One region of the Stappia sp. P2PMeth1 genome, then DNA from elsewhere that is predicted to be linked to it. Evidence: predicted binding sites of a transcription regulator. Region 1 holds the regulator's gene; each other region holds the start of a gene.
What was found. The regulator LexA, encoded in region 1, represses DNA repair genes until DNA is damaged. The targets are predictions, from matches to a motif close to TGTTCNNNNTGTGTTCNG.
Positions count from the first base shown of each region.

Region 2: P2PM1_RS16955 (helicase-related protein) is a predicted target of LexA. The motif match lies at 1,035-1,052, and genes of this name have one in related genera.
Region 3: recA (recombinase RecA) is a predicted target of LexA. The motif match lies at 1,198-1,215, and genes of this name have one in related genera.
Region 4: P2PM1_RS03665 (nucleoid-associated protein) is a predicted target of LexA. The motif match lies at 1,262-1,279, and genes of this name have one in related genera.

Region 1 is NZ_FYAW01000015.1:140,716-142,919, reverse strand. It holds gene P2PM1_RS08075 (ComEC/Rec2 family competence protein) at 1-356, shown strand, start outside; gene lexA (transcriptional repressor LexA) at 509-1,225, opposite strand; gene glp (gephyrin-like molybdotransferase Glp) at 1,674-2,204, opposite strand, start outside.
Region 2 is NZ_FYAW01000022.1:305,256-307,459, reverse strand. It holds gene pyc (pyruvate carboxylase) at 1-515, opposite strand, end outside; gene P2PM1_RS16955 (helicase-related protein) at 1,327-2,204, shown strand, end outside.
Region 3 is NZ_FYAW01000027.1:34,963-37,166, forward strand. It holds gene recA (recombinase RecA) at 1-1,079, opposite strand, end outside.
Region 4 is NZ_FYAW01000009.1:143,030-145,233, reverse strand. It holds gene P2PM1_RS03670 (hypothetical protein) at 1-193, opposite strand, end outside; gene P2PM1_RS03665 (nucleoid-associated protein) at 186-1,196, opposite strand; gene P2PM1_RS03660 (hypothetical protein) at 1,561-2,204, opposite strand, start outside.

The DNA.
Region 1 (2,204 bases):
GGCCAACGGAGGCGGGTGGAAGGCCCGGTCCCGCGGCGCAGGGTCCGCCGGCGCTGCTGGTCTCGCTGGTGCGGGACAGCGCCGCCTTCGAGGAGGACTGCCGCAAGGTCGATATCATCGTCTCGGCGCTCAACGCCCCGCCCGGGTGCCGGGCGCGGCTGGTGATCGACGGGGCACGGCTTGCCCGGGAGGGCGCCGTCGCGCTCACTTTCGGTGCGCCGGATATCCCGGTCGCGTCCCGATCAACGCCCGCACAGGCACCGTCCGCTGCGCCGTCGCCCTCGAGCGCAGGTGGCGCTCTTGCCGTCGCGGTGCGCCCGAGCTACGGGCTTCGCCGGCCCTGGATGCCGAAATGACGCCGAAATGACGCCCAACTGCCGCCGGACTCACGCCCAACGGGCAATGCCTCATCCGAACCGGGCGCGCCGGCCCGGCGCCGAAGGGCTCTCTCAACGCGGGCCCCAGCCTCGGCCCGTTCAGCCGTGGCCCGCCCGCCCTGGGTCCGCCCTCAGTAGCGGCGGAACAGCGACACCAGCTTGCCCTGGATGCGCACCCGTCCGGGCCCGAAAATGCGGGTCTCATAGGCCGGATTGGCCGCCTCCAGCGCCACGGAGGCGCCCTTCTTGCGCAGGCGCTTCAAGGTCGCCTCCTCGTCGTCGATCAGGGCGACGACGATGTCGCCGCTGTCGGCGCTGTCGGAGCGGCGGATCACCACCGTGTCGCCGTCGAGAATGCCGGCCTCGATCATCGAATCGCCGCGCACTTCCAGCGCATAGTGATCGCCAGTGCCGAGCAGGTCGGCCGGCATGGCGATGGTGTGGCTGTGCGTCTGGATCGCCTCGATCGGCACGCCGGCGGCGATGCGGCCCATCACCGGGATCTCAACGCTGTCATTGGCCGGCATCGGCGGGGGGGGGGGGGCCTCGACCGGCGGCAGCTTGCCGCGCGAGCCCTCGATGACGGAGGGCGAGAAGCCCTGGCCGCGCGCCGAGGCAAGGCCGGGGGAGACGGATTCGGGCAGCTTGATGATCTCCAGCGCCCTGGCGCGGTTCGGCAGGCGGCGGATGAAGCCACGCTCCTCCAGCGCCGTGATCAGCCGGTGGATGCCCGACTTGGAGCGCAGGTCGAGCGCGTCCTTCATCTCATCGAAGGAGGGCGGAACGCCGGTCTCCTTCAGCCGCTCATGGATGAACAGGAGCAATTCGTGCTGCTTGCGCGTCAACATGCGCGTGGGTCCCCCCGTTCCGGTTCAGACGTCTCGGCGCAAGCGCCGCCAAATTCCAAAACCCATGACGTCCTACGTCGTGTGGTCGAGCACCTTCGGCTCGGGCCTTCGGATCATGCCGTCGGCGCGAGCGTTTCCGCCTCCGCCGCCATCGCCGCGCGCACCCCCCTTATTGGTGGCCGTGCAAGGGCATGGAGCACCACCAAGGGAGCCGCCCATCGCGACTCAAGCCCATGTACAAATCATGAACGCAGTCTAACCGTTCCCGCCTTGTTCCACAAGCGATTCCGCCCGCCAAGGCCGCGCCAGGTCGAGATGTCCTGCGTCCGGCGAGAGATGACCGGCGCGGACCTCACCCTCGATGCGGCGCAGGCGCGCAGGAAACCGTCCTCTTTTCAAGAGTTTGCGAGATCGGCTCGGGCAAGGTTCGGGCGCTGTATCGGAGGTTCTAGCCCTGCGGCAGGCGCAGAACCGGCACCGGCGTGCCGGCGGGCGCGGGGGCGGCGTGGGGCGGGCGCACCACCAGCGCGTCGGCGCGGGCGAGCGTTGCCAGCATCGAGGAATCCTGCCGTTCGAACGGCGCGACGCGCTCCGTGCCGTCGTTCTCGCGCAGGATGCGGGCCCTCAGATAGTCCTCGCGCTGGTCGTTGCCGCCGATATCGGCGGCCAGCGGCAGCAGGTCTGCGTCGCGCCGGTGCGGCGGGCGGCCGAGCAGGGCCTCGATCAGCGGCCGCAGGAAGAGAACGCCGCAGACGAGGCTGGAGACGGGATTGCCGGGCAGGCCGAGGACGCGCATGTCCTCGATCCGGCCGGCCATCAGCGGCTTGCCGGGCCGCATGGCGATGCGCCAGAAGCCGAGGTCCATGCCGGCGGCGGCGAGGACCTCCTGCACCAGGTCGTGGTCGCCGACGGAGGCACCGCCGAGGGTGACGAGAATGTCGGCCCGGGCCGCACGCGCCTCGGCGATCTTGCCGGCGAT
Region 2 (2,204 bases), on a different contig from region 1:
CCCCCGCCCCAGGACGCCTTGAGCATCACCGGATAGCCGATCTCCGCGGCGAGCCTGCGGATCTCGTCCATGTCGTCGGGCAGCGGATCGGTCGCCGGCATCACCGGAACACCTGCTTCCACGGCCAGATTGCGAGCCGCCACCTTGTTGCCGAGCCGGCGCATGGTCTCCGGCGAAGGACCGATGAAGACGATGCCCGCCGCCGCGCAGGCTTCCGCGAATTCGGGGCTTTCCGACAGGAACCCGTAGCCGGGATGGATCGCGTCGACGCCCGCCGCCTTCGCCACTCTCAGGATCTCGGGGATCGACAGATAGGTCTCGATCGGTCCGAGCGGCTCCGCCAGATGCGCGCCTCGGCCGATCTGATAGGCTTCGTCGGCCTTGAACCGGTGCAGCGCCAGCTTGTCCTGCTCCGCATAGACAGCCACGGTGCGCATGCCGAGTTCGGTGGCCGCGCGGAAGATGCGGATTGCGATCTCCGAACGGTTGGCGACGAGAATCTTCCGAATTGCCAAGTCAGCCCCTCCTCCTGACAAGCACCCCGCAAGGGGGCGCCGGTGCCTTAGCGTCACCGCGTTCTAGCTGTTGCACCGCAACAAGGGAAGATGGCAGGCACGAGAGGACCGATAGGCCCCGCAAATGTCTGCCGGCAAATCGTCCCGGAATGAAACGATCGGGTAAACCCGTTTCGCGAGACCCACCGAACGCCCGCGACCCCATCCTCATCATCCGCTATGCCCACTCGGGCGGGGCACAACATATCGAATGAACATATCAGGAACAACTGTCTGTCAGCGATTCGGACAGGCTTCGTTCGCGGTTTCGACAAACGTGAATTTTGCAGTTCGAATTTTATCGAGCTGGTTAACGGGATGGAAATCTGTTTCGCAGCGCCAAGAAATTCGACCGGATCCGAATCGGTCGACTCAAATCCTTGAGCAGATTCACGATTTCGCCCCGTGATCCTCTGCCTCCACAACATGTCGTAGAGAACGAAACCTGAATCCGTGCGAGTCATCGATTCGGTCCGGCTTTGTTCCGGACTCGTTCTGTTCACCCTGACGCAGGTCGGTTTTCGCGCTGCCGGAACGGACCGAAGCGGGGCGTCCCGCCCGGCGGTCGTCGTCCCTCCCCGCTTGTGGAAAACAGCAGGCGACAGCCCGCGACCGTCTGTGCTACCTGTCGAGCCAACGGGTTTGCGGTCGCCTGACGCTTCCGCCGACAAACCTATCCGGACCCCGGCGCCATCCCGTCGCGCGGTTCTATTTCGCAACGGATCGTGGCGGGCTCCGCCGTGGCACGGATCGCACAGCACAGCTCCAGCCAATGCTTCATTCCGGACAATCGAGGCCGTCTTCGGCCGGGGGCACCACAGGCCCCACATGGACAACGCTGCCGCCGGTCGCCCGCGCGCGCACCGTGACCGCCGTCCTCGGCCCCACCAACACCGGCAAGACCCATCTCGCCATCGAACGGATGATCGCCCGCGAAAGCGGAATCATCGGCCTGCCGCTGCGCCTGCTGGCGCGCGAGGTCTATGGCCGCATCGCTCAAAGGGTCGGCGAGGACAAGGTGGCTCTGGTCACCGGCGAGGAGAAGATCATCCCCGCCGGGACCCGCTACTGGGTATCGACCGTGGAAGCAATGCCGCTCGATCTTGTCGCCGACTTCGTCGCCATCGACGAGGTGCAGCTCGCAGGGGATCTCGAGCGGGGCCACGTCTTCACCGACCGCATCCTCAACATGCGCGGCACGCTGGAGACTTTGCTGCTCGGGTCGGCCACGGCGCGCCCGCTGCTGGAGCGTTTGCTGCCCGGCCTGAACGTCATCACCCGGCCGCGCATGTCGGTGCTGGCCTATTCGGGCCAGAAGAAGATCACCCGCCTGCCGCCACGCTCCGCCGCGGTCGCATTCTCCTCCTCCGAGGTCTACGCGATCGCCGAGCTGATTCGTCGCCAGCACGGCGGCGCGGCCGTGGTGCTCGGCTCGCTCAGCCCGCGCACCCGCAACGCTCAGGTGGAGCTGTTCCAGAACGGCGACGTGCAGCACCTGATCGCCACCGACGCGATCGGCATGGGCCTCAATCTCGATGTCGATCACATCGCCTTCGCCGGCATCCGCAAGTTCGACGGCTACCAGTACCGGATGCTGACACCTGCCGAGATGGGCCAGATCGGCGGCCGCGCCGGCCGTCACACCCGTGA
Region 3 (2,204 bases), on a different contig from region 1:
CAATCGTCGGCGGCGCCGTCGTCGTCGGTTTCGGAGAAGGGATCCGTGATGCGTTCGGCGATCAGCCCGGCATTCTGCCGGATCGCCAATTCGATCTCGTCGGCCAGCGCCGGGTTGTCGCGCAGGAACTGCTTGGCGTTTTCGCGGCCCTGGCCGAGCCGCTGGCTGTTATAGGAGAACCAGGCGCCGGACTTCTCGACGATGCCGCCCTTGACGCCGAGATCGATGAGTTCGCCCATCTTCGAAACGCCCTCGCCATAGATGATGTCGAACTCGACCTGGCGGAACGGCGGGGCGAGCTTGTTCTTCACCACCTTGACGCGGGTCTGGTTGCCGACCACCTCGTCGCGGTCCTTGATCGATCCGATCCGGCGAATGTCGAGGCGCACGGAGGCGTAGAATTTCAGCGCATTGCCGCCGGTCGTCGTCTCGGGCGAGCCGAACATCACGCCGATCTTCATGCGGATCTGGTTGATGAAGATGACCATGCACTTGGAGCGCGAGATCGAGGCGGTCAGCTTGCGCAGCGCCTGGCTCATCAGCCGCGCCTGCATGCCCGGCAGGCTGTCGCCCATCTCGCCGTCGAGTTCGGCCTTCGGTGTCAAGGCCGCGACCGAGTCGACCACCAGCACGTCGATGGCGCCCGAGCGCACCAGCGTGTCGGCGATCTCCAGCGCCTGCTCGCCCGCGTCCGGCTGGGAAATCAGCAGCTCGTCGATGTTGACGCCGAGCTTGCGCGCATAGATCGGATCCAGCGCATGCTCCGCATCGATGAAGGCGCAGATGCCGCCCTTCTTCTGGGCCTCGGCAACGGTGTGCAGGGCCAGCGTCGTCTTGCCCGACGATTCCGGCCCGTAGATCTCGACGATGCGGCCGCGCGGCAGGCCGCCGATGCCGAGCGCGATGTCGAGGCCGAGCGAGCCGGTCGACACGGTCTGTACCTCGACCACCTGTCCCTGGCCCATCTTCATGATGGAGCCCTTGCCGAAGGCGCGTTCGATCTGCGAAAGGGCGGCGTCGAGCGCCTTGTTCTTGTCCATCTGAATGCCTTCGACCAAGCGGAGTGAATTCTGTGCCATGAGGCTACCATCCTTATTTCACGCCGCGCCCGGCGATTCAAACTGCGCTTTTGTACCAGTTTTGTTCTCATTGCACAAGAGAGATCAAGCTATTGATATAACTTGATTTATAGGATAGTGTTCCTTTTGTGTTCCGATAGGATGTCGGGTGCCCCCGCGCGCCACCGCGGCGGGAGAATCGGTTTGGTCTGCCGTCAGCGCCGGGTCGCTTGTCGCAGCCGGCGCAGACGGCAGCGGCCCGTGTCCGACCGGATCTTCGCGCAAGGGCGCGCAGGGATACGGGCGGACTGCGGCCGGGCAGCAGATCGGAGACGGGAGCAGGTATCGAGTGAGCACCCAGGACGCGGCGCGAGACGGAGACAACGCAGCACAGAGACCACGCAGCACGGACAGGAACGGTTGGTGAGAACAGCGGAAGAGGCTGAACCGAGCCCGGATAGGCGGCGGCTTGCCCTCGGACGTACTTTGCCTTGCCCCCAGACGCACTTTGCCTTGCCCGAAGTGGCGCAGGAACGGCCGGGCACGTCGGCCGCTTTCTCGGCCGTCATATCTGCGCCTTGTGCGCGCGCCGCCGAAACCAACGAAAACTGGATGGAGGCCAACCGATACCTCAACATGGACGACCTCAGAGAGAACAAGAAGCTCGAACTCCGTAGGCCGCATGACCAGCTTCACGGCCGCCCCAATTCGCAGAACTTGACGCACACAACCACGACAGCCTGTGTGAGGCATCGGCCCGCGCATCGTTTCCGCCGTTGTTTACGGCCGGCCTCTCCTGGCGCCTTCCCGGACGAGCAACGCGAGATCCGGGACCGGCGAGCCGAGGGCGTGTGTGGCAACACTCAGGTGTGAGACCGTTGGCGCGGGGGCTCCCCGATCCCCGCGCGGCGCTGGCGCACCGTCCGGGAGGACGCGGGAGAGAGGCAGCGTGTCGCCGCTGGCGCTTTCCCCCCCTCTGCCGGCGGCGCCGACACCTCCCCCTTGAGGGGAAGAGAGGAGCTTGGCCTGCGGCCGGCGCACCGCTGCCGCGAACGCCCTCGGCTCGTCGATCCCGGGGCGGACGGTCTTGCAGCAGCGGAGGCCTCCGGTCTTCTGCGGCCAGCCCAACGGCTCGGTCCGCACGAC
Region 4 (2,204 bases), on a different contig from region 1:
GGCCGAGCTCCAGCTTGTCGCGATCGGTGAGGACCGCCATCCCGGAGTCGGCCATAGCATCCTCGTCAGCTTCGACCAGCAACAACGTGTTCAAAATCGCTTGGTTGCTGATGGTCAGCCGACCGGTGCCGTCTGTCTCGAACTTAGTTACGGCATAGACGGCCTCAAGATCTGCCCAGCTAACCCTAGCCATTTCCGTATTCGACGGTCAGCTTCACCCTCAGGTCTTCGGGTAGGTTGCGTAGGGTGAGGGTTTCATTGTCGTGGTCGTAGGTCACCTCGCCTGCCTCGATTGCCGTCCGGTCGAACTCCAGGGCCCAATGGTCGGTACGACCCTTGAAGCGCACCAGCGTGTTCAGCATGGCCTTGTTAGGAATGAAGTTGTCGTTGAGCATCAGGTCCGGGTCGGCGAGATGCTCCCTTAGGCTGTCCGGGTCTTCGGGATGGAGCTCATTGGTGAGAGCATCGAACGAAAGCTCGACCTTCTTGGAGGCGGCCCGGTCGCAGATCTCCTTTGCTTTAGCCAGGAAGGCAGTCTTCTCTTCGGCCTCAAGACCCTTCTTCGCGGCCAAAGATTTCAGTGCCTCCACCAGGTTCCTGGTATCAACCTTATCCTGCACCGCGTCATCACAGCCGAGAAATGCCTGGAAGTACTCTGCAACGTTCCCCTTGCCTTTCAGGAAGCCGATGTAGCGCTCTTCCTTGGCTGCCCAGGCGCTAATATTGATGCGTCCGGCGAAGCGGAACCCGTCGATATCCAGGTGGGTAACGTCCTTGACATCATGTTGCTGGGTCAGTTGCGCGCTGAGCGTGTCGTTCACGATCGCCACCAGCAGATAATGCCGCTGGTCCCGCTGGAAGTGCGCGAAGAACACGTGCCCGCCCGTCGCTGCAGCCTTGGTCTGCGCGTTTACCGCCAGCGTTTTCATCAGCGCCTCGGTAAGCACGGCGAAATCCTTTTCCTCTGCCTCGATGTACTCACGAAGGTGGCGCGGAGTGGGAAAGTTGTCCTCATCCTCTGAGAATTTACCATGCGACTTGGACGTGCGGCGGCCATAGAGCTTGTGAAGCTGATCGACCAGCCTCTGGACCGTATTACTGACGGGCAGATCCGATTTGCCCAAGGAAATGTCGAACTTGTCCGCGTCCTTCTTCAGGTCGTGGACTGCAACGCTGATGATATTGTTTTCTGCCAAGGCCCCCTCCAAGTAAGACCGCTAAATTACCGACGAAACGAGTAAATAGAAAGGCCACTCTGGATCAGAACGCAACATGAACAAAATTGCCGGAAAGTCAACGGGTGCTCGATATGCTCGCGCTTGGAGGCAAAGCGAGCGGATAAAGGGCTCCCGCAAGCAGTCCGGATAGAACTAACAAGCGGACATCAACCGGCCGCCGTCAGTCGATGACCTGCCATCCCTGATTGGGCGGCCGCAGCGACTTCGGGTCGAATGTGATTTGCGCAGTGCGAGCCCGAGCAGTTCGCGCAACCTGGTCGCGCCCACAAAGAGATTCGCCGCCGCGGTGAGCCTTAGCGTTCAGACCGTGCGAACACTCCGATCACCTGTCACCTTCAAAATGCAGACTCAACGTGTCCTGCAGCTTACCCAACGTGCCGTCCTTACGAAACCGCGTGCCACTGATGATGAAGGTGGCGCCTTTGTCGCTCGCGTAGAGGGTAATTCCCGTGACGGAAAGACGTAGGAAGCGCCCGCGATTTTCCGCTGCCACGATGTCTCCGATTTCAATGCCCAGGATGGACTGGGCCAGCGCAGAGCGCTCGGCTTCCAACTCCGTCTCCCAGTCGGCCAATTCATCCTCAATGCGCGCCAGAGCTTCCCGTGCCGACCGAAAAGGTCGTTCTCTTCCGAACCGTATCCGGTCCGCCAGCAAGAGCTTGTCGTCTGGAACCTGCCGTTTGATCGCGTATGTGGCGTGCGATATCATCTCATATACGCGATCGGCTTCGAGTAATCCCTGTAGACGCAATCGGTAGGGTTTCACGGTGGCGCGGGAAACGCCCGGTGGCAGCTCGATTTCCCGAACGGGCATGTAATCGATCGGCATGATATCGCGCAGCTTGAGTCTGCCGGTGGCGACCCGTTCAGGCGGATCCTCGTCGCGCCACGCTCGCCGGGCACTTTCCACCCAGACTTCGGTGGCTGAAACACACAAGGTGCTGTCCAGGAAAATATGCGCCGCCG